DNA from 4 places in the Brenneria uluponensis genome. Region 3 is predicted to be linked to each of the others. Evidence: riboswitches for the same ligand, from Rfam matches in the RefSeq annotation. Region 3 holds a riboswitch; each other region holds the start of a gene.
The links. A riboswitch is a leader RNA that binds a small molecule or an ion and turns the genes downstream of it on or off. The one in region 3 is predicted to bind thiamine pyrophosphate.
Positions count from the first base shown of each region.

Region 1: linked by a shared signal. The riboswitch ahead of thiC (phosphomethylpyrimidine synthase ThiC) and the one ahead of thiM (hydroxyethylthiazole kinase) in region 3 are both predicted to bind thiamine pyrophosphate.
Region 2: linked by a shared signal. The riboswitch ahead of RS889_RS01215 (NUDIX hydrolase) and the one ahead of thiM (hydroxyethylthiazole kinase) in region 3 are both predicted to bind thiamine pyrophosphate.
Region 4: linked by a shared signal. The riboswitch ahead of thiB (thiamine ABC transporter substrate binding subunit) and the one ahead of thiM (hydroxyethylthiazole kinase) in region 3 are both predicted to bind thiamine pyrophosphate.

Region 1 covers NZ_CP135917.1:4,683,392-4,691,434, forward strand. Annotated here, with positions in the region: gene hupA (nucleoid-associated protein HU-alpha) at 1-185, opposite strand, end outside; gene RS889_RS21840 (YjaG family protein) at 370-960, opposite strand; gene nfi (deoxyribonuclease V) at 1,059-1,727, opposite strand; gene hemE (uroporphyrinogen decarboxylase) at 1,724-2,794, opposite strand; gene nudC (NAD(+) diphosphatase) at 2,901-3,674, opposite strand; gene RS889_RS21860 (Rsd/AlgQ family anti-sigma factor) at 3,777-4,238, shown strand; TPP riboswitch at 4,353-4,468, shown strand; gene thiC (phosphomethylpyrimidine synthase ThiC) at 4,576-6,507, shown strand; gene thiE (thiamine phosphate synthase) at 6,507-7,142, shown strand; gene RS889_RS21875 (HesA/MoeB/ThiF family protein) at 7,144-7,893, shown strand; gene thiS (sulfur carrier protein ThiS) at 7,890-8,043, shown strand, end outside.
Region 2 covers NZ_CP135917.1:247,752-255,794, reverse strand. Annotated here, with positions in the region: gene otsB (trehalose-phosphatase) at 333-1,106, shown strand; gene otsA (alpha,alpha-trehalose-phosphate synthase) at 1,103-2,527, shown strand; gene RS889_RS01230 (NUDIX domain-containing protein) at 2,580-3,131, opposite strand; gene RS889_RS01225 (hypothetical protein) at 3,153-3,362, opposite strand; gene RS889_RS01220 (HAD hydrolase-like protein) at 3,398-3,787, opposite strand; TPP riboswitch at 4,349-4,453, shown strand; gene RS889_RS01215 (NUDIX hydrolase) at 4,544-5,086, shown strand; gene RS889_RS01210 (nucleoside 2-deoxyribosyltransferase) at 5,055-5,510, shown strand; gene RS889_RS01205 (thymidylate synthase) at 5,513-6,496, shown strand; gene RS889_RS01200 (class I SAM-dependent methyltransferase) at 6,516-7,253, shown strand; gene ltrA (group II intron reverse transcriptase/maturase) at 7,575-8,043, opposite strand, start outside.
Region 3 covers NZ_CP135917.1:1,394,116-1,402,158, forward strand. Annotated here, with positions in the region: gene RS889_RS06400 (ABC transporter ATP-binding protein) at 1-516, opposite strand, end outside; gene RS889_RS06405 (ABC transporter permease) at 518-2,284, opposite strand; gene RS889_RS06410 (NAD(P)H-dependent oxidoreductase) at 2,597-3,373, opposite strand; gene RS889_RS06415 (LysR family transcriptional regulator) at 3,459-4,352, shown strand; gene RS889_RS06420 (VOC family protein) at 4,713-5,159, shown strand; TPP riboswitch at 5,294-5,396, shown strand; gene thiM (hydroxyethylthiazole kinase) at 5,433-6,227, shown strand; gene thiD (bifunctional hydroxymethylpyrimidine kinase/phosphomethylpyrimidine kinase) at 6,224-7,027, shown strand; gene psiE (phosphate-starvation-inducible protein PsiE) at 7,218-7,625, shown strand; gene trhP (prephenate-dependent tRNA uridine(34) hydroxylase TrhP) at 7,914-8,043, opposite strand, start outside.
Region 4 covers NZ_CP135917.1:718,480-726,522, forward strand. Annotated here, with positions in the region: gene ilvN (acetolactate synthase small subunit) at 1-232, opposite strand, end outside; gene ilvB (acetolactate synthase large subunit) at 237-1,901, opposite strand; gene ivbL (ilvB operon leader peptide IvbL) at 2,016-2,111, opposite strand; gene thiQ (thiamine ABC transporter ATP-binding protein ThiQ) at 2,222-2,932, opposite strand; gene thiP (thiamine/thiamine pyrophosphate ABC transporter permease ThiP) at 2,916-4,526, opposite strand; gene thiB (thiamine ABC transporter substrate binding subunit) at 4,502-5,485, opposite strand; TPP riboswitch at 5,528-5,713, opposite strand; gene sgrR (HTH-type transcriptional regulator SgrR) at 5,755-7,413, opposite strand; gene sgrT (glucose uptake inhibitor SgrT) at 7,527-7,691, shown strand; gene tnaA (tryptophanase) at 7,793-8,043, opposite strand, start outside.

The DNA.
Region 1 (8,043 bases), 1.8 Mb from region 3:
TTGCGGCCAGTGCGCTCATTACGATGATTGACTTTGAAAGTACCAAAACCGACTAATTGTACTGCATCACCTTCTTTCAGAGACTCAGTAATCGCCGCCAGAGTCGCTTCCAACGCTGCTTTGGCGTGAGCCTTAGAAAGGTCAGCTTTATCAGCAATTACATCAATCAGTTGAGTCTTATTCATAAGTTATCCTTACAGTGTGTTTATCACTTGCTAAGCATCGAGTGCGCCGGAAATGCCATAACAGCGATCTCCTGCATACACGCACCGACAGCCACTTTTTTTACGCTCCCCAAATGTAGACCAGACAGGGTGCGGATGTGAAGTCTCACAGGCCATTTCAGGCCTTAAATCACGTTTTACCGTGTTATTGGTATAAATTTATCCCAATATTACTGCTACCGTCCTCACGCAAGTCTGCGCGCAGCCCTTTTATCAATTCTATATCACGCTCTTCGCAGGCTGCCAACAAACGAAAAATCTCCCATTGAATGTCCCATTCCTGTTCAATAGCGGGCAGAATTTTCAGTTCTTCATCTGTCATTTCCCGACCCGCCTGCGTCATTTCCAGCATGGCCACAGTACGAATGGAAGTTTCACTGATAGCAATGGTATGTTCCAGTGTTTCACCGCTTAAACGGGAGTGAACAAGTTCTCCCAAAGCAATACAGGCATCAATCGCGGGGTAAACGCCGTAAATATCATAATTTTCAGCAGACGGGACCGCATCTTCAAGTTTTTCCAACTGATTATCAAAGTTGACTTTGACATCCTTGACCACCAGCGTTTCCCAGACCAGGTCGAGGATACGCCGGTAGACCTGAGCATCACCGAAGCCGGTTTGCTGGCAAAATTCATGATAATTAGGGTACATCCGCTCACAAAGGCATGCCATAAAAGTGACATGTTGCCAACTTTCCAGTTTTTCCAAACGCAAATGAATAGGGTTACGTAACATCGGTCATCTCACATAAATTATGGGCGGGAGTGTACCTGAAATCAGGCCAATGCCCTATTCCTGAATTCCTAAAGTGCGTTTATCAGTATTATTCATCATCACTGCTGCTGCCAGCGCTGGAAGGTCTTCCGATTTGATGCCACGGCATCCGCCCAGCGGGTCGGCTCAGGTAAACGGTAGCCACGAACACAGCGCGTTACCCATGCTAACGCGGTATTGATACTGACGCGATGTCCAGTGGAAACAAACAGCGGATTACAACGTACCTTGCTTCTCCACACCCACCCGATCTGTTCACCATGATCAAACAGCGGCTGCTGGCTGCCCACGGGTTCTTCCAGCGGAGAAAACTGGCCGCATAGCCGGCGCTTCGCCACGCCAATGGTAGGTATATTTACCAGCAGGCCAAAGTGGCTGGCCACACCAAAACGACGGGGATGGGAAATACCGTGACCATCCACAAACAGTAAATCAGGTCGATGTTGCAATTTTTCCCACGCGGCCAGCAGCGCTGGATATTCGCGGAAAGAAAGGAAGCCGGGGATGTAAGGCATGATCGTAGGGATACGGGCAATCTGATATTCCACCAGCATCAGCGACGGATATTCAAGTATCACAATCGCCGCTCGTGTCACCGCGCCTTGCTGCTCGAATCCTACATCAGCACCAGCGATATAAGCAGGTTGCTCAAACGGTAAATTATCACGGCAAATGACCTGTGATGCCTTGTCGAGTTGCTCTTCGCGCAGTGCCTGAATATCCATCATGCCATCCGATGATAGGGAGCCGATAACCGATGCACCGCATCAACAAAAATGCCTGGATTTTCAGGCGGCACATCCTGATGAATACCGTGTCCCAGATTGAATACATGGCCACTACCGGAGCCGAATCCATTCAGTATTGTCGCCACTTCCTGCTCGATCCTGGACGGAGAGGCATACAGCATGGAAGGATCCATATTCCCTTGCAGAGCGACACGATTTCCCACCCGATGTCGGGCCTCGGCAATATCGGTGGTCCAATCCAGTCCCAGCGCGTCACAACCAGTACCGGCCATGGCTTCCAGCCATTGACCGCCGCCTTTGGTAAACAGAGTGACCGGTACTCGTCGTCCCTCATGTTCACGCAGCAATCCATCAACAATTTTATGCATATAATGCAAGGAAAACTCGCGGTAATCTGCACAACTCAGCGCGCCACCCCAGGTATCAAAAATCATCACAGCCTGCGCACCGGCCTTAATCTGGGCATTCAGATACAATGTGACGCTATCCGCCAGCTTATCCAGTAACAGATGCAATGTATCCGGTGAGGTAAACATCATTTTCTTAATAACGGTGAAAACCTTACTGCTACCGCCTTCTACCATGTAGGTTGCCAGCGTCCACGGGCTACCGGAAAAACCAATCAGCGGCACGGCACCCGCCAGATTTTTACGGATAGTACGTACCGCATTCATCACGTAGCCCAGTTCCAGTTCAGGATCCGGTACCGGCAATTTTTCCACATCCGCATGACAAGTGATTGGCGAAGTAAATCTCGGCCCTTCACCGGTTTCAAAATAGAGCCCCAGTCCCATGGCATCGGGAACCGTGAGAATATCCGAAAATAGAATGGCCGCATCCAGATTATAACGACGCAGCGGTTGCAGCGTCACCTCACAAGCCAGATCGGCATCCTTGCACAGTGACATAAAATCTCCGGCCTGTTCCCGTATAGCACGATATTCCGGCAGATAACGACCTGCCTGACGCATCATCCATACTGGGGTCACATCCACTGGCTGACGTAACAGCGCACGCAAATAGCGATCGTTTTTCAGATCAGTCATATTTTTTCCTTTAGTATCAACTCACTGGCATCGTTATTATTGGCAACCATCTACAACCAAACCGTGTGACCACGAAATTCAGCGCCACCAGGTGTTACGAACCTGTTCAATCGTCAGCCTCGCGGCACAGCACTACGGTATCTTCAATCAGACGACGAGCCACCGTACCCGGTGGCGGTAATTCCGGCAACCGATCATAACGGAACCAGGCTGCATCCCGCAGTTCTGAAGGGTCTGCTTGCAGCTCTCCCCCCGCATATTCCGCCATGAAGGCCATCATCAATGAATGAGGGAACGGCCAAGGCTGAGAGCATACATAGCGCAGATTTTTGACATGGACATGACTCTCTTCCATGACTTCTCGCGCAACTGCCTGCTCCAGCGTTTCACCCACCTCTACAAAACCCGCCAACGTGGTATACATATTGCCGCGATGGCGCAAATGCTGGGCCAGCAGAATTTTATCCTGATGCTGGATGGCCACGATCACACAAGGAGCAATCTGTGGGTAATAACGTTCCTTACAGTGTGAACACAGGCAGGCCAGCTCTGTAGTACTGGTGTGCATTTCATGTCCGCAGTAGCCACAAAAGCGATGCGAACGATAGAACTCAGCCAACTGTACACCCCGTCCCGCCAGATGGAACAGACCGGCATCCTGACTCAGCAACTGACGCACTGATCCCATGCTGTCCGTCATAGAACGTGATACTAGCCATACCAGCACGCCCTGCCACTCGCCGATCTGGCGGGCGCGAAAATTCTGCAAATCCCATTGCGCGGCGGTTCCCTGCGGCAATTCGCCCTGTGGTAACCAGATCTGATTACCATGGCTGACGACCCACCAGCCGCTTTCATCACCTTTTAGTATCAGTTCCATACTTTTAATGCCTCACTCATTACCAGATTGACATTTTACAGCTATGTTTAATGGATAATTACACTGCTAACAGTCATCATTGATGTATGAAGGGAGTCAATAATGCTAAAGCAACTACAAAGTTTGACTGAGTATGTTGGCGGCAATAATGCGTTAATCGATCAGTGGCTACAAGCTCGTAAACAGTTACTGATCACTTACTATCACTTGGTCGGCATGAAGCCAAATAAAGAAACCCATACCCGTCTGGATGAAAAAGCGCTGGATGATTTCTGCCATAATCTGGTCGACTATCTTTCAGCTGGCCATTTCCACATTTACGAACGAATGCTGCAAGAAGTTGCCCCATTGAATGAAAAAAAGCGAGCGCTCGCCGCACAGCTCGATTCGATATTACAAGGCAACACACAGCAAATCATGGACTTTTATGATAGTCATCTGGTTGCCGCCATCGATCAAGATAACTGTTTCGAATTTCAGCAAACATTATCAAGCGTGGGGGAATCCTTGGCAATGCGCTTTACCCTGGAAGACCACATGATCCGGCTAGTATTTGAACAGTAAATCAGACTGAACTATCGATAGTGCAGGGCGCCTTTTCAGCTGATGTAACTTTTTGACACCAGGCCGGGCTCGGCATAAAGTGGTAACGTTTTATCCGCTCCAGCGTTTTGGAGCTATATCTTGTCGGAGTGCCCCGCACATATCATCGTGCACGGGCTGAGACCGTTAATTCGGGATCCGCGGAACCTGATCAGGCTAATACCTGCGAAGGGAACAAGAGTAATCCATTCTGTTGAACCCCAGCGCCATAGGCATTTATCCGGGTTCACACCCTGTCATTACTCCCTCCGAACTCCAGACAAGCAATCTTCCCATTCAGTATTTATAGGAACTTGCTATGTCTACAGAAAAGAAAGCCCCTGGTCGTCGTGAGCAACGCGCCGCCGCCCAACAGTTTATTGACACCCTTCGGGGTACCGCATTCCCGAATTCACAGCGAATTTACATTTCTGGCTCACGCGAAGATATCCGTGTTCCCATGCGGGAAATTCAGCTCAGCCCCACCTTGACTGGTGGTAGCCGGGAGAATCCCAGTCATGAACCCAACGAGCCCGTCCCCGTCTATGATACGGCTGGCCCATATGGCGACCCTGACGCTACACCAGACGTTCACCTCGGCCTGGAAAAAGTCCGGGCCGCCTGGATAGCCGAGCGCAACGACACACAAGCGCTTTCTCAGGTCAGTTCTGGTTTTACCCAGCAACGCCTGGCCGATGCAGGATTGGATCATCTGCGGTTTGAACAATTGCCGCAACCGCAGTGTGCCAAAACCGGCAAGCGGGTAACGCAACTGCATTATGCTCGTCAGGGGATCGTCACACCCGAAATGGAATTCATTGCCATCCGTGAAAATATGGGGCGTGAACGTATCCACAGTGAGGTGCTGCGCCAGCAACACCCCGGCCAAAGCTTCGGTGCCAACTTGCCCGACAGTATCACCCCGGAATTTGTACGTCAGGAAGTTGCCGCCGGACGCGCCATTATTCCCGCCAATATCAATCATCCCGAGTCAGAACCGATGATTATCGGCCGTAATTTTCTGGTGAAGGTCAATGCCAATATCGGTAACTCCGCCGTGACATCGTCCATCGAAGAAGAAGTGGAAAAGCTGGTGTGGTCAACACGCTGGGGTGCGGACACCGTGATGGATTTGTCCACCGGACGTTATATTCATGAAACTCGTGAGTGGATACTACGTAACAGCCCGGTTCCCATTGGTACGGTACCTATTTATCAAGCTCTGGAAAAAGTTAATGGCGTTGCGGAAAATCTGACCTGGGAAATGTTCCGCGACACACTGCTGGAACAGGCAGAACAAGGCGTTGACTATTTCACCATCCATGCTGGGGTGCTGCTGCGCTATGTGCCGATGACCGCCAAACGCCTGACGGGCATTGTCTCTCGCGGTGGCTCCATCATGGCGAAATGGTGTCTTTCTCATCATCAGGAAAATTTCCTGTATCAGCACTTTCGTGAAATTTGTGAACTCTGTGCAGCCTATGATGTATCCCTGTCATTGGGTGATGGTCTTCGCCCTGGCTCTATTCAGGACGCCAACGATGAAGCCCAGTTCGCCGAGCTCCACACGCTGGGTGAGCTGACCAAAATCGCCTGGGAATATGACGTTCAGGTCATGATTGAAGGCCCCGGTCATGTGCCGATGCAAATGATCCGCCGCAACATGACTGAAGAGCTGGAGCATTGCCATGAAGCGCCGTTCTACACGCTCGGCCCACTCACCACCGATATTGCACCGGGCTATGATCATTTCACCTCCGGTATTGGTGCGGCCATGATTGGCTGGTTCGGTTGCGCCATGCTGTGTTATGTCACGCCAAAAGAGCATTTGGGATTGCCAAACAAGGATGATGTCAAGCAAGGGCTGATTACCTACAAGATCGCCGCCCACGCGGCCGACCTGGCCAAAGGCCACCCTGGCGCACAGATCCGCGACAACGCCATGTCAAAAGCACGCTTTGAATTTCGCTGGGACGATCAGTTTAATCTGGCGCTCGATCCGCAAACCGCTCGCACTTATCACGACGAAACCCTGCCGCAGGAATCCGGCAAAGTGGCCCATTTCTGCTCCATGTGCGGCCCCAAATTCTGCTCAATGAAGATTTCCCAGGAAGTACGTGATTACGCCGCGCAGCAGGAAGCCGTGGCCCAGCCCATTGATGTCGGGATGGCGCAGATGTCAGCAGAATTCCGTGCCCGCGGCAGCGAGCTATACCACACTGCCACCAGTCTGCCACAGGAGGAATCCTGATGAGCCGCGTCTTCCCCTCCACCGCGGAACAGCTCGGGCTCTATCCGGTGGTGGACAGCGTGTTGTGGATCAACCGCCTGCTGAACGCCGGTGTGAAAACCATTCAGTTGCGGATCAAAGACCTGTCGGACGATCAGGTAGAGCCAGAGGTGATTCAGGCAATCAACCTGGGACGACAATTTCAGGCACGGCTGTTCATCAATGACTATTGGCGATTGGCGATCAAACATCAGGCTTATGGCGTCCATCTGGGACAGGAAGATCTGGATACTGCTGATCTCGCCGCCATTCATCAGGCTGGTCTGCGGTTGGGTGTTTCCACCCATGATGATACCGAGCTGGAACGCGCTGTTGCCGTCAATCCTTCCTACATCGCATTAGGGCACATCTTCCCAACGCAAACCAAAGCCATGCCGTCATCACCACAGGGTCTGCCTGAACTGACCCGGCACATCAGCGCACTCCAGGGGCGTTTTCCCACGGTTGCCATTGGCGGTATCAGTGTCGATAAGGTTCCTGCCGTACTGGCGACCGGCGTTGGCAGCATCGCGGTAGTCAGTGCCATTACCCAGGCACCGGACTGGCGTCAGGCAACCACCACATTACTTCGGATGATTGAAGGACGGGAGAAATAACGTGTTAAACGATCAGGAGTTTATGCGTTATAGCCGCCAGTTACTGCTAGAGGACGTCGGCGCTGAAGGTCAAAAAAAGCTCGCGGCCGCCTGCGTGTTGCTGGTAGGTATGGGTGGACTCGGTTCACCTGCGGCTCTGTATCTGGCCGCGGCAGGGGTGGGTAAGCTATTGCTGGCGGATAGTGACGAGCTGCATATTTCCAATCTTCAACGACAAATTCTCTACCGCACTCGTGATATTTCCCAACCCAAAGCCATGCTGGCTCAGCGTCAGTTGCAGGCGCTGAATCCCACTATTACCTGTGTGGCGCTTAACCGACGGCTGGAAAACGGTGTCCTGCAACAAGCGGTAGCGAAAGCCGATCTGATACTGGACTGTAGTGACAACATGGCCACTCGCCATGCTGTCAATGCCGCCTGCGTTGCAGCAGAGAAAACCCTGATCAGTGCCAGTGCGGTAGGACTCAGCGGTCAACTACTGGTACTGACGCCGCCTTATGCTCACGGCTGCTATGCCTGTCTGTATCCAGATGCCAGCGAACCGCAGCGTAACTGCCGTACCGCTGGGGTATTAGGTCCGGTGGTTGGCGTAATGGGCACATTACAGGCGCTGGAGGCTATCAAACTACTGTGTGGCCTGCCCTCTCCACTCAACGGCAAACTGCGCTTATTCGATGCCCGGCAGCATAGCTGGAGCACATTACAACTAACGCCTTCTCCAACGTGCCCGATATGCGGAGACCATCCATGAAAATCCGGCTCAATGAAGAAACGTTGGAACTGGAAAAACCCGTAAACATTGAACAGTTGCTCAATCAGCTGAACCGCCTCCAGCCCGGTACAGCACTGGCCATCAATCAGATCATCATTCCACGCAGTGCCTGGCATCAACATCAGGTAC
Region 2 (8,043 bases), 1.1 Mb from region 3:
AAAATAAATTATTTATTATATTTCAATGAATTATCCGTCTCCTTTTTGAGACGCATGAACAGTAAGTTGTCGCCAGAAAACTACACCCAGCGGTTCTTACGCACCGCTTGTGGTATCATTTTTCTACTATTCTGACGGTCAGAATCTCCACCAACACGCGCCCTGGCCTGACGTTACAGTGGCCGGCTTCGTATCGCATAACCTGGCTCAAGGTCTATACTTAACACAGTAATGATTAGTCACCAGGAGAAATAAGAATATATGGGGCTGACGGCAATTCGGCGCACCCAGTTTTAACGCATTGAAAAATATTATAAAGGAGGAACGGGAACATGACTGACGACATGCCAGTTAGCCCACTACATCAAGATAATTACGCTTTTTTCTTTGATTTGGATGGTACCCTGGCGGAGATAAAGCCCACACCAGAGCAGGTTGTCATTCCCTCTTCGGTTCTCCACACGCTACATGCCCTCGCTGAATACAGTAATGGTGCTCTGGCCCTGGTATCAGGCCGCGCTGTGTCAGAACTGGATAATCTGCTTGCACCTCTGACGTTACCGCTGGCAGGAGTGCACGGTGCAGAGCGACGTGACAGTCTGGGCCAGGTACATCGGATTACCCTACCAACAGGAATGCTACAGGCCCTAAAGGAGCGACTCACTATAGCGATGTCCGTTTTCCCTGGCAGTAAGCTGGAAAGCAAAGGTATCGCGTTTGCATTGCACTATCGCCAGGTTCCTGAATACCAACAGGACATTCTGATACTGGCGGAATCTCTCTGCCGCGCCTATCCGCAACTGATGTTGCAACCTGGGAAATGCGTGGTGGAACTCAAGCCACATGGGGTAGATAAAGGTACGGCCATTGGTGCCTTCATGCAGGAACACCCTTTTTCTGGCCGTATCCCGGTATTTATTGGCGATGATCTGACAGATGAAGCCGGTTTTCACCAGGTCAACACGCTGAACGGTCTATCCATCAAAGTAGGACCGGGAGAAACTGCAGCGCATTTTCGGCTCAATAATGTTGCAGCAGTACACCAGTGGCTCAAACAACAACAACACCGATGCACAAGCAATATCGGTAAGGAGAAAGGATTATGAGCCGTTTAGTCATCGTATCTAATCGGATTGCTATCCCTGATGGCAAGAAAAAAAGCGCTGGCGGCCTTGCCGTCGGTATTCTGGACGCACTGAGCAGTAGTGGTGGTATATGGTTCGGATGGAATGGCGAGATCAGTGATGAAGAAAAACCGCCGCAAGTGCAGAAAAAAGAAGGCATCACATTTGCTTCATTTAGTCTGAGTCAGCAGGACTATGATCAGTATTATTGTCAGTTCTCAAATGCAGTGCTGTGGCCCGCTTTTCACTATCGTCTCGATCTGGTTTCTTATGACCGTAACGCATGGGAAGGTTATCGCCGTGTCAACGATATGATGGCCAAGCATTTGAATACCTGGGTGAAAGACGATGATATGTTGTGGATTCACGACTATCACCTGTTGCCGTTTGGTGCAGCTTGCCGTGATTTGGGTATGAAGAACCAGATCGGTTTTTTCCTGCATATCCCTTTCCCAACGCCAGAAATTTTTAACGCGTTGCCACCGCATGAGGAATTGTTGGAAAAACTCTGTGATTTCGATCTGCTGGGATTCCAGACGGAAAATGACCGTCAGGCATTTATTGAATGTCTATCGATGCTGACCCGCGTGCAAGCGCTCAGCGCAAACACCTACACTGCATTTGGCAAAGTATTCACTACCGGGGTTTATCCTATCGGTATTGAAACGGATAGTATCCGCAAAATGGCTGAAGGTCCACTTCCTGCCAGATTGGAGGAGGCCAAACGCGACCTGCGCCATATGAAAAACATTATCGCGGTAGAACGACTAGATTACTCCAAAGGCCTACCGGAACGTTTTCTGGCTTTTGAGGCGCTACTGGAAAATTATCCACAGCATCACGGCAACATCCGCTACACCCAGATAGCCCCGACGTCCCGGGGAGAAGTGCAGGCTTATCAAGATATTCGTCACCTGTTGGAAACTGAAGCTGGCAGGATTAATGGCCGATACGGGACGATGGGCTGGACACCACTTTATTACCTCAATCAGCATTTTGACCGTCGGCTACTGATAAAAACATTCCGTCAAACTGACGTCGGATTGGTAACACCATTGCGGGATGGGATGAATCTGGTAGCGAAAGAGTATGTAGCCGCCCAGGATCCTGCGAATCCCGGCGTACTGGTGTTGTCGAAATTTGCCGGCGCAGCCAATGAACTGACGTCAGCATTGATCGTTAATCCTTACGATAAGAATGAGGTCGCCGATGCATTGAACCGGGCATTAACCATGTCGCTGGCGGAGCGAATATCACGTCACAGCGAGATGATGTCTGTCCTGGAGCAAAACGATATTCAGCACTGGCGCACATCATTTATTGCCGACCTACAGGCCACAGATCGTTGTCACGAACGGTATAACCTGACACAGGATATTGCCACTTTACCGCGACAAGCCTGATAGCAAGTGCGCGAAAATAAGAACCCGCATTGGAGGTATCTTTGCGGGTTTTTTATTTCAGTAATACCGTTTCAGTGGCAAAATAGAACAGTAATGGCGTCAGCGACAGCCCATCAATCATCTCACCTGATGTAATTAACGCCATAATTTCTCCCGCAGAAAACCACCGGGCCTCGATCACTTCATCCTGTTCATCATCCAGCCCAACAAATGTCACGTCACGACACAAAAAAATAACAAATTGCTGATCACTACAACCATATGTCGGGTAGTAACGTATCAACTGAACAGCTGAAGAGGCTGAATAACCCGTTTCTTCCAACAATTCTCGTCTGGCGGCGTCGACATCAGTTTCCCCTTTATCCACGCCACCGGAGGGAATTCCCCAGACCACTTTGCCCGTCAGATAACGATATTGATGGATAAGCAAAATCCGTTCATTCTTCACCGCCAGAATACCAACAGCTGGCCGCTCATGATGTACAGAAAAAAAAGTTTTCGTCATCAATTCTTGCGTAAGACTGGTCTTCTGTACGGAAAACCACGGATTCGAATGAACAGTTCGCGCCTCTCCCCATGCTTCAATAGCAGGAATATTTTTCACGTTACATTTCCTCCGTGACGATCAATGATTGAGTATATCGACCTGATAACGTTCACCGCAAAGCTCACCCCTGAACTGTCTAAAATCAGGTAAGGTTCCCCAGACACGTTTCGATTTACAGTCGACATCGCCAATAATAGCTAATGAAGCGCCACTGGCTATCGCCGCTTTCATACCGGCTTGCGCATCCTCAAAAACAAGAACATCTTTTATATCCAATTTCATTCTCATCGCGCCCAGAAGATAGCCTTGTGGATCCGGTTTTCCTATTTTGATATCAGCAGCGGAGGTAGCGGCAAGCCCGCGGCCAATAAGCGGTTAATAGCCAGTTGACGGCTGGCCGAGGTAACTACCGCCCAATGTGCCGGCTGAATGGACTGTAGAACATCAACAGCACCGGGCACAGCGGTAATGCCTGCCGTCATTATCGTCTCTCTGTATTCGATCTCATGGGTGATTTTCTGCGACAGCCTTGAGGCGCCCAAAAAATGAGTTACTGTTTCCTCGGTACGTCTGCCATGAGCAAAGGCAATGACATCGCCATAATTCAGCGCATGCTCCAATGAAAACGTCTTCCAAGTTTGCTCAACCACAGCGGTGGAATCCACGAGCATGCCATCCATGTCAAATAAAAAGCCAGAAAAAACATTTCCCATATTGTTATACCTTTATCAATTGTAAATGTTCTTTTAACCAGGAAATATCGTTCTGAATAACTACATTACCTGCCTGCCGATAGTCATTCTCGGAAAATAATAAAATCGCTTCCGCAGAATATGAGGGGTCCGAAATAATTTATGAATATAGTAAAGAAAATCGTTATCCAGCTCGGAAAAAGAGACTCCGGTGGGAGATTTAATAGGTATATCGCTACTACCCAAGCATATCTAGTAACAATTAAACCTATTGAGACAGTAGATTCATGATAAGTTTCACCAATCTCAGTAAGCACGCCAATTGGGAGTAACTCCGCGGTTATAAAAAGATTAATATGATTCGTAACTGATTAAATATTAAATGTACTTTAAACAATTCGAGTTACAGGAAGACGGCAATGCAGCAAATCCCTGATAGCTCACTCAAGTAGTGATTGTGATAAGCGAAGAAAGCCAACACACCTGTAATGAGAAGAGTAACCGGTATATATACTTAACCCTATGTCGCTATATGAATATACACAGAGCAAGTTGACTTAATGCCGTTGAGGATGTAAAGATTAATTATCCAAGGGGTGCCTTATATAAAGGCTGAGATGGAGTCATCCAAACTCTTTGAACCTGATCTGGGTAATACCGGCGTAGGGATAGGACAAGTATCAGTCACTTCATAAAACATCAGTAAGGCAAGTGTCTTTTCACTCTTACCCTTTCACTCCGTACTCGGGTCTCCTGTAATTAATTACTGGAGGTTCTATGTCACCAAGAGAGTCAGAAACCTTAACAACGTTGTCCAATAAGCCAGAAAAATACCCCCATCCGTCTTCACTATCCGCACCTCGCCTTGCGGTCATTGCTGTAACTTTCCGTAACGATGAATTGATCCTTGTTAAGCGCAGTAAAGAACCACAGAAAGACACCTGGGGTTATCCGGGAGGTTCAGTTGAACCTGGAGAAAGCTTGCATACCGCGGTTTTACGCGAACTCATGGAAGAAACTGGAATCACTGCTGAAATTGAAGCGCTGGTAGATATTGTGGAAGTTATCGGCTATGACTTAACGGGAAAACATCATCATTATGTATTAATTGCGATGCGGTGCAAATATATTGATGGTGAACTAAGGCCTGGCGATGACGCGACTGACTGCCAATGGGTGCATATATCGGATGGAATTTTTAATTTTGATGGGTTATTGGCAGATCAAGTGAGAGAGGTTGCTTTTAAAGCCTATAATTTACATTGCTCAGTTAAAGAAGGAGAAAAAAATGAGACGAATGTTTCTGGCCGGACCTTTTAAATCACTTGTTAATAGCCGTAGCGGTATCATGTCAGATGAAAGCATTACATTATTTAGCAGAATAATTATTTTTTTTGAAAATATTGGGTGGAATGTTCACTCCGCTCATCGGAGAGAGAATTGGGGAAAAGATTTCATGACACCTGATGCTTGTACAAAAAAGGATTATGAGGAAATTTCTCGTTGTGACTGCTTCGTCGCTTTTCCGGGTTCACCGGTATCACCCGGTACTCATATAGAACTTGGCTGGGCTTCCGCCTTAGGTAAGCCCATAATCATGTTGCTGGAAACACAAAAGACATATGCATACCTTGTACAAGGATTAAATCAAATCACCCAAGTCGAATATATAGAATATGAAAATAACTCAATAAATCCAGAGATTATTGAACAAGCCATCAAACGTCTTGAAAAGAGGGGATAAGTATGCCAGAAAGTTTTAATGATTTGACCCAATTGTATAAGGCAACTCTTCGTCAAGTCTGTTTTAAATATGAATACTACAACTCCCCTCGCGGGCATTCAGAATATGAAATAATTGGTTATAATGTGCGGTTAAATAATCCAACTGCCCGCTTCTGTCTTAATACAGAACGAAGACAAAATATTGTTTTCAACTACGCAGAGGCATTGTGGTATTTATCTGGTAAAAATGACGTAGACTTCATTGCTTATTATGCACCCTCAATGAAGCGTTATAGCCCTGATGGAAAGTCCCTGCCCGGAACAGGCTATGGTGCCAGATTAAGATATTATGGTGCGAATGCTTTGGATCAGATTGAACGAGCAATCGATATTCTGAAGAATGATGATGCAGACAGCAAGCGCGTGGTTCTCCAGATTTTTAGCGCCGAAGAAGATCTTTTTAGGCGAAATATAGATGTATCGTGTACGTTAGGTTTGCAATTATTATTACGTGACGGGAAACTCAATATGGTTGGTTTCATGCGAGCAAATGATGCCTATACTGGTCTGTTAAATGATATTTTTTCATTTACATTCTTACAAGAATATATTGCATCAAGAATCGGGTGTGAAATTGGTCATTATACTCATCAAGTTGGATCGCTTCATGTCTACGATGATACGTTGAAACGCGCCTTGACAGTGCTCAATAATCAAGAAACCCTTAGACAAAACATATCTATTCCAACGATGCCATTGGGAACATCGAGTGAGACAATAAGTTCTGTACTGAGCTTCGAGGCACAAATTCGAAAAGGTCAAGTATCGCTTGATGATTTATTAAATATTCATCTGTCCCCATACTGGCGGGATATACTGTTGCTATTCTGGATCTATCGCCACATCAAGATGGGTGAACAACTGCCCAGGAAAGCAATGGAGTCAATAAATCAATACTATCGTCCTTTTATTATCAACCGCTGGGACAGCACTACTGACTATTAACATAAAGGTAGGAATCTCAATGAATACAAACTGGACTGAAAAACAGACATCTGAACTTTTCGACGCATATGATGATTGGGTTGAAGATCACTTTGGCTATCAACCGATGATCGCTGACTTAACCAACTCATGTGGTAAAGAAATAAATGTACTTGATTATGGATGTGGTGGTGGAAAAGTATCGAGACGCTTAAAAAGCGCGGGTATCGATCATGTTACCGGAGTGGATATTGCGCCCACAATGATAGACAAGGCAAAAGCGGCAGGTGGCGATAAATTGCAGTATGTACATATTTCCGGCCCAATGCTGCCCTTTTCTGATGGTAGTTTTGACGCGGCCATTAGTTGTTTTCTGTTTATCAACATACCGGAACGACTTGAACTATCGCGCGTAACCTCAGAAGTCGCACGTCTACTTAAGCCCGGGGGTATATACTATGTATTAGACACTAATCCGCGGACTACAGGGATACAATATCCCACTTACCGTAATGGTGAATATGGTGTGACCTATCACGACGGAGAAGATCGCCCCGTTTATCTCAATATTCCAGGACAACAATCACTAAAACTTGTTGATAAAAGCTGGGATGTACAAACATACCATCAAACGTTCTCTCAGGCTGGACTGACACTTATTGAAGAAAAGGAATTGAAATACGTTAATAATTTTGACAATCCTGATCGCCAAAATTTCAATGAACTTCAAGATACCAAACCTTTCATTATGTTTAAGACGGTTAAGGCATCGTGTTGATAGTTTATTTCATAAAACCATAAACTTTTTATTAAAAATCAGCATTATTTACGGGAAAAACAAAAGACAGACTATTTATGTTAAATGCATATACCCGATAAACTTCAAGATGCAGGACAGCGGTAAATGAGTGAATCCAGATAAGTGACTCGAGTGGAGGAATGCAGCCAACACACCTGCATCTTGAAAGGCGAAGGGGATATAGATAGTCACTATTGTTAGCGATAACGACCAGGGAGAGCCATGTGTGACTGAACGATCACCGTTAATAGGTAAGCAGTTAGTCGGATAAGAGAGCCGCATTTCTGCGACTCCCTCTCCTCAGAACCGTGCGTGCAAGTTTTCCTGCACACGGCTCAAGCCCTCCATAAGGCCAGAGATACCTGACCCAGCAACCCACTGTTGTGAAGGATATTTCCGCATTCGCTCTTTAAAGTAATCAAGGTATTCCACATCGTAAGGATTGGCGGCTGAACGGATTTGTCTGTGACGTCGTATTGGCGTTGCCGAAGCTTGTTTCAGGCTGATGGTCCTGATTTCGCCACTTTTCACCCGATAGACCGCGTGAAATATCCAGCGTCGCAATCCTCTGCTGCCATAATACTTTCGGCAGAGCCAGCCGGCCGATTTCCTGCTATGTTTTCGCCTTATCATCCGATAGAGCGCCCGAAAAATGACGGCGTCAATTTTACTGAAGACGGCTTTTGCCACCACGTGTCGATAATAGTTTACCCAACCCATCAGTTTGCGGTTGAGAAGGCCTAGTAACGTTGCAGTGGGTAAAGCTATG
Region 3 (8,043 bases):
GAGATTGGATAACGGTTCGTCGAGCAGCAGTACTCCGGGATTAACCGCCAACATGCGGGCCAGCGCGACACGCTGTTGCTGACCGCCGGAAAGCTGAGTCGGGTAGCGGCTGGCGTATTCGGCGATGCGCAGCTTTTCCATAACATCCTGGCAGCGGGCGATGCGTTTTGTGGTCGGGACGTTCTGTAAGCGCAGTCCAAAATCAACGTTTTGCGCAACTGTCATATGCGGCCACAGAGCGTAACTCTGAAAGACCAGGCCGACGCGGCGCTGCTCCGGTGGAACAAACGTCGCCCGGGCAACGGAATCCATCACCTTATCGCCAATCGCAATTTCGCCGCCGCTGGCGGATTCAATGCCAGCAATCATACGCAGAATGGTCGTTTTACCGCAGCCGGATGGTCCAAGCAGACACATGAACTCGCCGTCTTTGACCGTCAGGCTGAGGCTGTCCACCGCCGGTTTCTGACCACCAGGGTAGATTTTTATCAGGTTGGTTAAGGTAATCGCAGGCATATCAATTCTCCAGACCTTCAGCCAGACCGGTACCAGAAATCTTCTGGATCAATATTGTGCCGGTCCATGAAATCAGCGCGATCATCAACACTACCGCGTTGGCCGCTTGCTGGTAGTTGTAATCAATCAAACGCAGGGAATAAGTGGTGAGGACGTCAGTGGCGGGTATCGCCAGAATGATGAACAGGCTGACGCCCTTGATACCAGAAATAAACGGCAGCAGAATGCCGGTTGTTAGCGGTGCCGCCTGGATAGGGATCACAATCCGTCCGATACGGGTAAACCAACCGGCGCCGGCGACGCGAGCCGCTTCTTCCGGCTCTCTGCCCAGTTGTGTCATCGCCGCGATACCCGAACGGCTGGCATATGGCATTTTCTCCGCAATGAGCGCAATGACCAGCAGCATGGGCGTACCGTACAAGGCGGGTATCGGCCCGTGAGCAACCGCAAACAGAGACAGGAAGGCCGCGGCAAACGCAATGCCGGGAACCAGATAGGGCAGGAAAGTAATCTGACGTAAAAATCCCCCGACCCAGCGGATGGAGCAGCGCATCACCGCATAGCCGACCAACAGGCCCAATACGCCGGCGGCAAGTGATGCGGAACCGACAATAATGATGGTATTCCATACCGCGTGCCAGAAATCAGGCGTGAGCAGAATTCCGTTATGCAGGGCGACCGTATCCAGGTTATGGCCAATCCAGAAATCAAAAGTGAAGTTATCGGCGGTAAAGCGTCCGGGTAATTTCATGATGGTGGAAAAAAACAGGGTGAGGAGCGGAATGGCAACACCCAATAGCACAAATGTGAGGGCTATGCCGAAAGCGGCGAAACCCCACCGGCCGAGATGGCGACGGCGATCCATTCCACTTTTGCCTCCCACCGTCACAAAACGTCTGGCTTCACGCAACATCCGCATATCCAGCAGCAAAGTGATCATGCCCATCAGCATAATGACCGCGGCGATCACCGCGGCAACACCATTCTGGCGCGATCCCAGCGCCCGGTACAAACCGGTGGACAGCGTCTCAAAATGTACCGGTAAACCGAGAATATAGGGAATGGCGAACTCGCCAATACAGTCGGCAAAGATCAGCAGCGCAGCTGACAACAGGGCCGGACGAACCAAGGGGGCAATAATGCGCAACGCGATGACCTTGCGCGACGCGCCGAGGACTCGCGCGCAATCTTCTAACTGAACGTCCATTCGCTTTAGCGCGTTACCCACAATCAGGATAACCAGCGGCGAATAGTGGATCATCATAATCACTACAATCGGGAAATAGCCATAAGCCAGCCAGTTCGGCGTATGAATGCCGATCACTTCCAGCCAGCCAGGCTGACCGCCCACCGTGTGGTTTTTAAAGATCGTGGTCCAGGCCAGGGCAAAGGTCCAGGATGGCAACATGAATGGCACAATCAGCGCGGTGGCGAACCACTTCCGCCCGGCCATATCGGTACGGTTGACCAGCCAGGCTAAGGTTACGCCGATGATCAGCGCACCTGATACGCTACTTATCGCCACCGAGAGGGTATTGATCAGCGGTGTCCAGAGTAGCAGGTCAGACATCCGCGACGCCAGGGTGCGCAGCAGATAGTAATAGGTAAAAGCGCCTTCGGTAGCATGTACACGTACGCTATCACCGTTTTGTACCACGACAGCGTCGAACAGAATGGACAATACCGGCGCCAGAATAATCCAGGCGAACAGCAATATCAGCCCGACACCAATTAAATTAGCCGGCTCGTGGCGAGCGATTGCAAGCATGTGCCGTAACTTGCACCACCATGAAGGTTCTACATGGTTAACCGCTTCAGGTATCACTTGGCTTATCCCTTTTCTGGTTTCAGACAGAAAGGACTATATAGAGGCTTTATGACGATTCAGTGACTGCTTTGCACCTATGTGCATTATTTTTGCAGCCTAAAACGAGCTATTTTAGGTAAGGAGAGCTCTGCCGAATGTGGTCGATTTTTCCACCATTCCGCCAGAAATCCAGGGTTGGATATTATTGACTGACACTGGTTGATGCCCGCCATAATGGAGCGTACATAGCGCGTCACTATAGCGGTGCCATCGTTACTCTCTATGTGCCAAAAAGCCAGATTGACCCGGCGCAATCTCTGTTTTTAGCGTGAGTTCCGGAATAGTGTACTCCCCTGCATTTTGTGCTCGGAAAGGGATGGGGACTTCACTCTCCAGGTTATCCAGACGCACACTGAGTTCATTACAGGTCTGTGAAAACCGATCGGCGTCCATACGGCTGGTACGGTAGACCAGAAAAGGGGGAAGAACGTCAAAGCCAGGGTAGTACAATATTCCATGCTGGAGGGGAAACAAAAGATCTTCCATCGGACCATTGATGCCCCGTTGGCTGTAATGGGATTCCCACCCACCAGTGGTCACAACCAACATGGCCCGTTTCCCTGTCATTACACCTTCTCCATAACGATTGCCCCAACGGGTATCTGAATGTTCTCCAACACCATAGGCAAAGCCATATGCGTAGACACGGTCTACCCATCCTTTGAGAATCGCTGGCATGGAGAACCACCACAAGGGAAATTGCAGAATAACCATATCCGCCCAACGTAATTTCTCTTGCTCGCGTGCGATGTCCTGGCTCTGCGTTCCTTGTTCGAATGCGTGCTTGGAATCGAGTGAAGGATTAAAAGGGGCGTCTTCTTGTCTGTCAGTGCGATCGTCGGCATCAAGCACCGCTTTCCATTTCATGGCATACAAATCCGATATCTGGACAGTATGTCCAGCATCTTCGAGATGTTTGACCGTAAAGTCTTTTAGCGAGCCATTTAAAGAGTGAGATTCAGGATGGGCATAAACAATAAAAATATTCATAATAGTATCTCCATGGTGTGATGCGCGTAGAGTAGACCGCCATCAGGTATCATAGAAATGAATTTAAAACATACCAGGTATTGCCATGACTAATCTCAGACGGCTGGATCTCAACCTGTTACTGACTCTTGATGCATTGCTTGAGGAACATAATGTGACCCGGGCGGCGTTGCGTTTGAATCTCTCCCAGCCATCGGTCAGTGTTCAACTTGCCAAATTGAGAGATATCTTTGGGGATCCCTTGTTGTTACCGGGTCCACGGGGGATGAAGCCAACCGCCAGAGCGGATGAATTACGCCAACCCCTGCGGCAAGCGCTGGAGTCCCTTGAGCACGCCATATTACCGTCCGCGCCCTTTGATCCCGCAATGGCCACACAGACATGGTGTGTGGCCGCTTCTGATTACAGCGAATCGACAATTCTACAGCCTGCATTGAGCGGATTACGTTCAGCGGCACCTGGCACCCGGTTGGCCATTGTTGAAACGGTACCGTCACGTATTGCCAGGCAAGCAGAGCAGGGAGAGATCGCGCTGGCCTTTCACTCCAGTGGGGGCGCCCCCTCCGGTTTGCGCCGTCGTGTGCTGTTTGCGGAACGTTATGTGTTGGCCAGCCGAGCTAACCATCCGCGTCTGAAAAAACGGCCTTCGCTTGAGCAATTCTGTGCGCTTGACCATGTGATCGTATCGCCGGATGGAGGCGGATTTCAGGGTATTACAGATAATATGCTCTCGACGATGGGTCTGACGCGCCGGGTTGTGCTCTCTGTACCTCACTTCCTGTTTGTTCTGTCAGTGTTGGCGAATACTGATCTTGTGGCGATGTTACCCTCACGTCTGGTGAGGAATAACTCGCTGCTACAGGTTGTTGAACCGCCGCTTGAGGTACCCGGTTTCGAGATGTTTATGCTTTGGCATGAACGTTTACATCGCGATCCCGCGCATCAATGGTTGCGGGAGTTCATTGCTGCTTCGGTGTGATATTCGGACGATCATTCTGCCTGAATGTGATTATGCAACCTCATGATATCTCCGCCTGGATGCGGTATCCCACCTTGAGCCAGACGGTATCTCTTAATTGGGTAATCGTCTGATAAGTAGCCGAATATAACCCAGTATCACCATCGCCAGACAGTTCCTCGCGTTCTCTTACTACTGTCGTCTGCGTTGGTGGGGCACAGTTAATAAAAAGTCACTTTTACTGAATAACTAAGCGTTATCTTATAGATCTGGATCATATTTTCCCGTTGGGAACGCGGCTATGTTGGTTATTCCGCTCAACCTGCCATTATTTGTAGTGAGTGAGGGAAAATCATTGGATTGCGTCGTCAGGGGGGAAGCATGCTGGATCATTTGAGTATTCCGGTATCGGATCTGAGCCGTAGTCGGCGGTTTTATGGACAGGCGCTGCGGCCATTAGGGTATGAGCTGGTCAAGAATATGAAATTTGCCGTCAGCTTCGGTGTGCTGACGGGGTACGGTTGTTCATCTGATCCTGGTGGTGAATTCTGGATTTTCCACGGTGAGGTTCTCACTCGCCCACGAGTGCATTTCGCCTTCAGCGTTGCGTCCCAGGAACATGTAGATGCCTTTTTTGCCGCGGCGATAGCGGCGGGTGGCGTCGACAATGGCCAGCCCGGTCTGCGTACCCAGTATCATCCCAACTATTACGCCGCGTTTGTCCGTGATCCGGACGGGTACAACGTAGAAGCGGTATACCATCGGACCGACGATGGCCGACGGGTATGCCGTCCGTTTGATGATTTCCCGGCACAATGCCAGATTTAACGCTATAACATCTAGCACCATTGGCAATGATAAAAAATAATTATGATTGTTATTTTTTGATTTATAAGGATTTTGGTGTTATAGCCGGTGGTGTAGACAGCTATTGACCTTTATCTTTTCACTTTCAATAATACGTTGCTGACTCGGGGTGCCTTTGCATTAATTGCGGTGGCTGAGAATTTACCCGTATAACCTGATCTGGATAATGCCAGCGTAGGGAAGTCACGGTATCTCATCGGTTACCGCCTTCTTGATATGCTGGTTGGGAGATTTATGAACGCTCGACCTGTGCTGTTGTCTGCCGCTGTTGCCGCAGATTCCCTGACTCAATTCCGCCATCTGGCGCCGTTAGTCCACTGCCTGACCAATGATGTAGTACAAAGTTTTACAGCCAACGTCTTATTGGCGCTGGGCGCCTCGCCCGCGATGGTGGTTGATCCCGGCGAAGCGGCGCAATTCAGCGCGGTGGCCGATGCGTTGCTCATCAATGTAGGTACACTGGAGCGCGATCGCGCGGATGCTATGCTGGCCGCGGTGAACAGTGCCAATCAGGCTGGAACACCGTGGGTGTTCGATCCGGTGGCGGTTGGCGGGCTGACTTTTCGTACTGAATTTGCCCGTGAACTACTGCAACTCAAACCGGCCGCCATTCGGGGAAACGCTTCCGAAATCATGGCGTTATCCGGGCTAAACATTCAGGGGCGCGGTGTGGACAGCGCCAACGATTCGTTAACGGCATTGCCTGCCGCGCGTGAATTGGCGCGTCGTATTGCTACCGTTGTCGCGGTGACGGGCGAAGTGGATTACGTGACGGATGGTGATCGTGACTGGGCTATTCCCGGCGGGGATAAAATAATGACACGGGTTGTAGGAACCGGTTGTGCGCTATCTGCGGTGGTTGCGGCCTTTTGTGCGCTGGCCGGTGACCGTTTGCCGCATGTGGCGACGGCGTGTCATGTGATGGCACTGGCTGGAGGACGAGCATCAGTACAGGTACAAGGGCCGGGAAGTTTTATCCCGGCGTTTCTTGACCACTTATATCACCTGCGTGCGGAGGATCTGGTATGAGACGCATCAACGCACTGACCATCGCCGGTACGGATCCCAGCGGTGGTGCCGGTATTCAGGCCGATTTGAAAACGTTCTCCGCACTGGAAGCTTACGGCACCAGTGTGATCACCGCACTGGTGGCACAGAATACGTGTGGTGTGCAGTCGGTTTACCGGATTGAGCCTGATTTTGTCGCAGCTCAGCTGGATTCTGTATTGAGCGATGTACGCATTGATAGCGCCAAAATAGGTATGCTGGCTCAGACTGATATTGTCGAGGTGGTGGCCGAGCGTTTGCGGCGCTATGTCGTGCCGTATGTGGTGCTGGATACGGTAATGCTGGCGAAAAGCGGTGATCCATTACTGGCGGCTGACGCGGTCGACGCCATTCGGCAGATGTTATTACCCCAGGTTTCACTGATCACTCCCAATTTACCGGAAGCGGCGGCCTTGCTGGCGTGTTCTCCCGCAGCCAATGAGCAGGAGATGCGTCAGCAAGGGGAAGCACTGTTAGCGATGGGGTGTCAGGCGGTGCTGATGAAGGGGGGGCACCTGAGTGATGAGGAGAGTCCGGACTGGTTATTCTCGGTACAAAGCGAGCCGGTACGTTTCACCGCGCCCCGTATCCATACCCGTCATACTCACGGTACTGGCTGTACTTTGTCGGCAGCACTGGCGGCGCTACGCCCGCGTTATAACGACTGGCCTGCCACCGTCATGGCAGCCAAAGCCTATCTGCAAGGAGCGCTGGAGCAGGCGGATTCACTGGAGGTCGGGAAGGGAATTGGTCCGGTACACCATTTCCACCGCTGGTGGTAGCCTATGGTATGTAAGGCATAATAAAATCAGATAGATAATAAAAAAAAGATCTAGACGGTGTTGATGGCCCCCAATATTTTTGTGATCTGTGTCAAATTATCGTTACACTGATGTGCCAACAATTTAAGCTGCGGTAGGCAGACAATAATCGTCCATATTATTTGGCGCAGTTTGGGTAAGGAGTAGATGAATGGTGGGTTCAACACGCGTGGTGATGATTGCACGAGGATTGCAGGTGATACTCAGCGTGGGATTGTTGCTATTGGCTGTTATTCTGGTGGTGTTCCTTGGTAAGGAAACTCTCCATTTGGCGACAGCGTTAATGATCAGCAATGAGAAAGACTCTTCCTACATGCTGATTGACAGTTTGGTGGTCTATTTCCTGTATTTTGAATTTATTGCGTTGATCGTGAAGTATTTTCAGTCGGGATACCATTTCCCGCTACGTTATTTTCTTTATATCGGTATCACCGCTATCGTGCGCTTGATTATTGTCGATCATGACAATCCCTCCTATACCCTGGTTTATGCCGCGTCGATTCTGATATTGGTGGTAGCCCTTTATCTGGCTAACAGCCAACGTTTGAAGCGTGAGTAGTTGAAGAATGGGCTTTCGATTTCTATCGATGAAAATCCGGTAGGCCGGTGTGGTCGGATGCGGTTGTCATGGTTAGCGCTGAAACGTAGATGTAGCGATAAGTCGAAAAAGAAAAGCCAGCTCAAGGGAGATTGAGCTGGCCAAGGAGGTGGTTCCTAGTAGTATTTACTACGCTTATTTTTCGTTCTGTATTTTCTCAGCGCCGCAATAGTAACCAGTCGTCAGGCCAATTGATGTGATCTGATTCTAATAAATGTTAAAAGTCATGCTGTTTACACTTAATGTTTGTTATTTCGCATGCGGGTTGCGGGTGGTTGTTCCCGGCAGATTGCGCAGCAACAGAGCATATTCCAGCGAGATATCTTCCGGTACAGGCAGATAAACGATATGACCATTACCGGGTGCGACATCAATAGCC
Region 4 (8,043 bases), 680 kb from region 3:
GCAATACGTCTTCGAGTTTTTCCACTTGGCTTATCATCTGTGACAATCGTTGGTCTTCTTGCACCAATAACCAGATGCGGCTCTGTTTGCCACCTGGTAGTGGCATACACATAATCCCTTCCACATTATAGGCGCGACGGGCAAATAGCCCGCAGACGTGGGACATCACACCTGGATGGTTGTGTACCGCAACTTCCAGGGTAACCTGGGTTGAAGTTGATGGCGTTTGCATGGTTTTAATCTCCAATCATCTCAATATTGGCGGCACCCGGCGGTACCATCGGATAGACTTTTTCATTGACATCAATGAAGGCGTGGATCAGCGCCGGTCCCGGACGCTGTAACGCTTCCCGCAGCGCGGTTTGTGGGTCGGCGGCACTATTCAGATCACAGACAGCAAAACCGAACCCAGCGGCAATGGCCAGAAAGTTGGTTTGATAGCGATAATCGGAGGCGAAAATGCGTTTCTGATAGAACATATCCTGTTGTTGATGCACCAGTCCCAGCGATTGGTTGTTCATTAGTACAATTTTTACGTTCAGATTTTCTTCCGCGGTGGTCGCCATTTCCTGAATATTCATCATCAAACTGCCGTCACCAGAGAAACACACCACTGTACGCTGCGGCTCCGCCAATGCCGCGCCGATAGCGGCAGGCAGGCCAAATCCCATCGTTCCCAGCCCCCCGGAGGTCAGCCACTGGCGCGGGCGGCGTAATGGATAGGATTGCGCTACCCACATCTGATGCTGACCCACATCGGTGGAGATAATGGCATTGTCGTCCAGTTCCTGTGCGACGGCGCGGATTAAACCGTAGTGACTCAGCGGGTCATCACTGTTGGGCATACTGAACGGAAACTCTCGTTGCAGTGCCTGCACCGCACCACGCCAGACTTCACGTGGCTGAGATTCGATCAGCGGTAGTAACTGGTCCAACGCTTGGGCGACATCCGCGTTCAGTGCGACATGCGGCTGGCGGATTTTGCCCAGTTCAGCCGGATCGATATCAATGTGGATGATACTGGCATCCGGGCAGAATTGTTCGGCTTTACCGATGGCGCGATCGTCAAACCGAGCTCCCAGCACAATTAACAAATCTGCCTGCTGTAGAATCAGATTGGTTGATCGGGCTGCATGCATGCCCAGCATACCCAATGATAGCGGATGGTCTACCGGTATGGCCCCCAGCGCCATCAAGGTCATGGTGGTGGGTAGATTGGAACGTTCGGCCAGTTGACGCGCTTGTCGGTGTGCTGCGGCGCTGATAATGCCGCCTCCCAGATAAAGCACCGGACGTTGCGCGGCGTTAATCATCGCTGCTGCCTGACGGATAGACTGAGGATTGACGTCCGGCGGTGTATCGTTGGCACGAATGGCGGGCAATTCTGCCAACTCAATACTGGCAGTCTGCACATCTTTGGGAATATCTACCCACACCGGGCCTGGTCGTCCTGATTGCGCAATGCGAAAGGCATCTTCAATGACGCGAGGCAACTCGTTGATATCCCGCACCAGATAGTTGTGCTTGGTTACCGGAATGGAGATGCCATAGGTATCTACTTCCTGAAACGCGTCCGTACCAATCATGCTGGAAGAGACCTGACCTGTAATGCATACCAGCGGAATGGAATCGAGTTTGGCATCGGCAATGGCGGTCAGCAGGTTGGTGGCACCTGGGCCGCTGGAAGCCATACAAACCGCAGCTTTACCACTGGCGCGAGCCATGCCTTGAGCAATAAATCCGGCCCCTTGTTCATGGCGGGCCAGTACGTGACGGATAATGTTACTTTGCCCCAACGCATCGTATAACGGCAATGCGGCACCACCGGGAATGCCGGTTACTGTGGTGATGCCTCGCTGTTCCAGCAGACGGATGATCAGCTCAGCTCCTGTATAACGCATAGTCATATCCTTTATCAGAGCCGGTGCAGGGAAAGAGCGGGGAGGGTGGATATAAGAAACCCCGCTCGGCTTGCGCCGGCGGGGTTTGGGAATCTTTTCTGGATTCGGAACCCGTTACGGCGCGCTGCCGACCACGACCACCACGCGCACGACGACGACCGCGTCATACGCGGTGCTTAGTAGAGCGAAAGTGGAGGAAGTGTGTTTCACGGAGAACCTTATGGTTAATTACTAATGAACGGATTTATATAAACATAGCCGGTGAAAAATAAACACTACCCCGATGAGGGAAATACACAAAAACCGGTTGTGGATCACATTTATTTATTTTCACGAAGGGAAATACCCAGAATTCGTGCCGCTTCCGTTGTGCCCTGCTGCAAATCACGCGTTGGGCCGTCATAGTAAATATGTCCATCCACCACCAGCGCTGTGCGTGAGGCGATGCGGGCCGCGTCTTCCAGATTATGAGAAACCATCAGCAGAGTGAGTTGCCGTTCACTACACACGGTATCCAGTAGTTCCAGCATTTCATAGCGTAATGCCGGGTCCAGTGCGGAAAAGGGTTCATCCAACAGCAAGATCGGTTGCCGGCGGATCAGGCAACGGGCCAGCGCGGCACGTTGCCGCTGACCACCGGAAACCTGCGATGGAAGTCGGTCCAGCATCGGTGTCAGTCCAACCTGTTGTACGATATGGCGCAGGATTTCCTGTTGTTGTGCATTCAGTTTCAGACCGGGATTGAGGCCCAGCGCGATGTTTTGTTTCAGTGAGAGGTGGGGGAACAGATTATTTTCCTGAAACAGAATCGAGACCGGCCGTTTAGCCGGTGGCGTGGTGCGGTGATCCTGGCCGTTCAATCGTAGCTGGCCGCTGTCTGCCATCAGAAAACCGGCAATCAGACTTAGCAGGGTGCTTTTGCCTGCCCCACTGGGGCCCAGGATAGCTATCCGTTCCCCCGGTTGTACCCGGAGATCAAAGCGCATTGGCAGGTGTTGGTAGAGGTAGACAAGTTTATCGAGAATGATCATGTTGGCCCGCCAGTTTTTCAATCAGGGTGAACAGGGTAAAGCATAATAACAACAGGAGCAGGGCGGTTACCGCGCCGTCGGCACTGCGATAAGCGCCAATCTGCTGGTAAAGATAAAACGGCAAGGTGCGGAACTGTTCGTTGCCAAATAAGGCGATGACGCCAAAATCACCAATTGAGAGCACACAGGCAAAGGCCAGCGCCTGTGTGATGGGGAACTTTAATGCCCGCAGTTCGACCACTTTCAATCGTTGCCAGCCACGGATATCCAGCGATAAACACAGCTGATTAAACCGTTCTGCCACGTCATACATCGGGTTTTCCAGCACTTTCAACGCATAAGGGATTGCCATCAAGGCATTGGTCATGACGACCAGGGCGTAAGGCGACTCCGGTAATCCAAACGTATTGTTGAGCAGCAGAAAAAAGCCGGTCGCCAGCACGATACCGGGCATCGCCAGAATCAACATTCCGCTCAGATCCATCAATTGCCCGAGAAAGAGGCGCTGGCGCAACTTAAGCTCACGGCTGCTCCACAGTAACATCATGGTCAGTATGACGCATACGACTCCCGCTGCCAGCGCGATACGCAGTGAGGTGAATAGCGTTTGCCACAGTACGGGTTGCCGCAGAACCTCGAGCAGTGAAGCATTGAGTCCATCGGCGATAACGGCCAACAGCGGCGGCAACAGTAGCAGTAACGCTGCCGCAATCAACAGCGTGTCAACGCTTCGACTCAGTAAGCTATCCTGTGGATCGCGCCAGTGTTGCTGCTGGCTGTACCCCACCGGCAGCAATTTACCCAAACGCTGACTGAGCAGTACCAGGCCAAGGCAACAGACTATCTGAATGAGCGCCAGCAAGGCGGCCCGTGCTGGATCGTAGTCAAAACTCAGTGCCTGATAGATAGCCAGTTCGATGGTGGTCGCCTCTGGCCCACCGCCTAATGACAGGACAGTGGCGAAACTGGCGAAACAGAGCATAAAAATCAGCGCAGCGGCGGGCAGAATCTGGCGGCGCAACCACGGCCATTCCACCAGGTGAAAGTAATTCCAGCCACGCATGCCCAATTGGGTAGCCAATTGTCGCTGTTCGGTGGCAATACCTTCCAGTGCCTGTAACAGCAGGCGGGTCGCCAATGGCAGATTGAAAAACACGTGCGCCAGCAGAATGCCTCGCAGACCGTAGGGAGAAAAACGGTATTCAACGCCCACCAATGCCAGTAAATGCGCTAGCCATCCCTGGCGACCGTAGACGCTGAGAATGCCGAATACAGCCACCAGCACCGGCAATACTAGTGTCATGGCACACAGACGCAGTAGCCAACGATGGCCGGGAAAGCGGCGGCGATATAGCGCTCGCGCCAGGAAGATCGCCGGTACCGTCGAAAACAGGGCGGACAACAGCGCTTGCCAGAACGTGAAGCGGATGACGTGCCATAGGTAATCATCCTGCCACAGTGCGAGCCACTGGTTTGTCGGGGCCTGCTGCCACAATGCTCCAAATGCCAGTGCGGCTGCTGTAACCAGTAATGCCGTGGCCAGCAAGCCGGGCCATAGCCAACTGGGTACTAGTGGCTGACGGCGCGTAACCATGCCTGAATCCAGTTATTGCGCTGCTGTGCTACTTGCTGTGGTGTAAATTCCAGCGTGTGGGCCGGGATTGTCAGTGCGTTGTAACCTGCGGGTAATTCGGTCTTGATCACCGGGTACATCCAGTTGGTGGTGGGGATGATCTGCTGGAATGCTGGCGTCAACATAAACTGCATGAAACGTGTCGCCAACTGAGGATGTTTACTGGAAGCCAACTGACCGGCTACCTCTACTTGCAGATAATGTCCTTCACTGAAATTGGCAGCGGCGTAATTTGTTTTTTTCTCCTCGATGATGTGATACGCCGGAGATGTGGTGTAGCTCAGTACCAGATCGGCTTCGCCTTTCAGGAACAGACCATAGGCCTCACTCCAGCCTTTGGTGACGGTAACGGTTTTCGCGGCCAGTTTTTTCCATGCCTGTGGTGCCTGATCGCCGTAGACTTTCTGCATCCACAGCAGCAGACCTAAGCCTGGCGTGCTGGTCCGCGGATCTTGATAGATAACTTTCCATGGTCGAGGACTGTCGATAAGTTCATGCAGACTTTTCGGCGGGTTTTTCAGCGTATCTTTGTTGTAAACAAAGGCGAAATAGCCGTAATCGTAGGGAATGAAGGTGGTATTTTTCCAGCCGCCGGGGACGGTTAGCGCATGGGTATCAATATCCGACTGGCGGAACAATCCGGTCTGCGCGGCGGCTTGCACCAGATTATTGTCCAGCCCCAGCACGATATCAGCCTTGGTGTGTTTGCCTTCCATCCGCAGACGGTTTAACAGTGAGACGCCATCTTCCAATACCACGAATTTCAGCTCGCAGTCGCACTTCTTTTCAAATGCTTTTTTGACTGCCGGGCCGGGGCCCCATTCCGAGGCAAAGGAGTCATAGGTGTACACCGTTAGCGTTGGTTTTGCGAAAACGGGGGCGGAAATCAATAACAGACAGGACAATAATTTTTTCAACACTTTGCACTCCTGAAGTTTAGGGTGGCAAAGGTCTTTGAGTCAGCAGGAAGCACTCTCAAATCCCTCCGCCGGTGTTAACCGGATCAGGTTCGACGGGTATTTTCTCAGCGATAGAAACGACATGGCGGCAGACGGAATTTCCCCGTTTGGGCGGGAATGACAACCTGGTTGCCAGGTTCGTCAATGGCTGTCTGCCATCGGGTTTTTATCGCACCCCGTTGAGAACGGACGTATTGTAAAGACTTCGTAACATAAGGAAAAGTGCCGTGTCAGTTTTCTGGCGGCACAAACCAGGCGGATTTGAAATCAAACCATCCCAGCGTATTCATACGAATACCACGCATACTGCGTTTCCCTTGTAACTGTAGCCAGTGGTGGAACAGCGGATGAATCTGGTGGTTTATCACCCGCTTCTGGCTCCACTCCGTGGGTGACAGAGAACCTTCCCGCCAGCGTTTTGCATCCTGCGTCAAATCCTCATCCAGGCAGTGTTGTAATAAGGGGAGTTCATACAGCATGGCGAACAGGGAAAACTCCAGTGGCAGATAGAAATTGGCGCTGCCGAGCCAGATATCACTGGTACCCTTGCCTTGATACCAATCGTCATAATCGATGATTTGGACGTTTAACGTGACACCATGTTGTGCCAGCAGTTTCTGCATAATGGCACTGAGATCCTGATATTCCAGATGTTCACGGTAGAACGTTACCGTCAGTTCTCTCAGTCCCTGAGGCTTGTCCTGTAACAGGCTCAGTTGACTATGGTGCCAGCGTGGCAACAGCCCGTAAGCGGGTGACCAATTACTCTGATAAAGACTATTGGCTTGATTGAGTATGGCTACCGGGCTGAGTACCTGACATAGCCAGCGGCGCATTTCCAGTGATGACGTCAGGGAAGAGCGATGGTCGAACAGCAGAAAGTAGCACCCTTCTTCCAGCCGATTTTCCAGTTTGTCGTTCGGAGAGTCGTCGTTTTGTAACTGGACTGCACAGGAAATCACCTCAGGTGTATCCGGCAATACCCAGATACTGACTTCATCAATTAGGGCGCGGTAGCCAAAATAGTCGTCAAAGGCGGTGATTTTCAACTGACTATGACTATTGCGCACCACGGCATAGGGGCCGGTACCAATAGGCTGATGAGCAAAATCCGGCAGTGTTCGCCACTCCTGCGGCACAATCATGGCTGAAGCGCTACCCAGTAGCCACGGCAGCCAGACATCAGCGCTATGCAGTCGAACATCGATCACAAAAGGCGTGGGAGATGTGATGTTGTCGATGTGAGTAAACAAGGGCAGTGAGGTTAACCGGCTCAAAGACGTCACGATATCGTCCATGGTCATCTCGCGACCGTGGTGGAAACGGACCGCCGGGCGTAAATAAAAACGCCAGTGCAACGGCGAAATTTGCTGCCAGTGGTGGGCCAGATCCGGTTGTAGTTCCCCATTTTCCTCATTTATGTTGGTCAGTCCGCTGAAAATCTGACGGGCTATGTGCATTTCTGAACGCCGCAAGGCAGTACCAGGTAGCAGATTACGCATCGGGCGGTAATAAGCGATACGTAGTAAATGCTTGCCTTGACGGAAGCTGCGACCCAGATGTGACAACAGCATTTGTCGTAAGGTTTCCTTATCGCCCACCAGTTGCACCAACTGATCGATACGATCCTGCTCCAGCAGGTCTTCCGCCCGTTGCTGTTGCAGCGCCAGGCCAGTATAGAGGAACGTGAGTTTTGACCGTTTCCCCCGACCGACTTCAGCGTGCCAGATTAACCAACCCTGTTTTTGCATGGCACCCAGCAGGGATCGAATGTGGCGGCGTGAGCAGCTCAAAACCCCGGTTAACTCCTGCAGGGTAGTTTCAGTAGTTTGTCCCTGAAAGCATTGCCATAACCTGATGAACTGTTGTTGCAGGCGAGTGGACGACATAAAAGGGGAACTCCGCGACTGAAAGTCATCAATATATCTTTCCCTATATTACGTCGATACTTTGACTTAGTGAAAGGCTAAAAGGTATTTAGTGAAAAATCAGGAGATGGATTATGGACTCATTCCGATTGTACAGCTTCTATCAACATTACTTTTCAACCTGCAAGGCGAAATGGTGTGGTTGGTTATCTGTTCAGCAGCGGATGGATCTATTACAACAGGCCACGCAATGGAAGATTGAAACCCTTTCTGAAGAAGAGTATCGCCGCTGGTTGTGAGCCAGAGGTGTGAATGGAAATAATCTGTGTATTCTGAGTAATGGTGCATGTCACCAGCCAGCGAATTCCTTCGCTGGCTTTTTTTTATTGCTCTTTTCGGGTTATTCCACCGGTTTCAGCCGGGCGACAAAGTGACGCAATACCGGGGGTTCGTAGGTAAAGGTCAGCCCCCTGATGCTGGTGGCCCGCTCTTTCAGTGCAATCAGTGAATCGGCGATATAGTCCATGTGGTCGTTAGTATAAACCCGGCGTGGAATGGTCAAGCGTAGCAGTTCCAGCGGCGAGGGTTTCTGTTTGCCAGTATCTGGATCGCGTCCCAGCAGCAGTGACCCGATCTCAACGCTGCGAATCC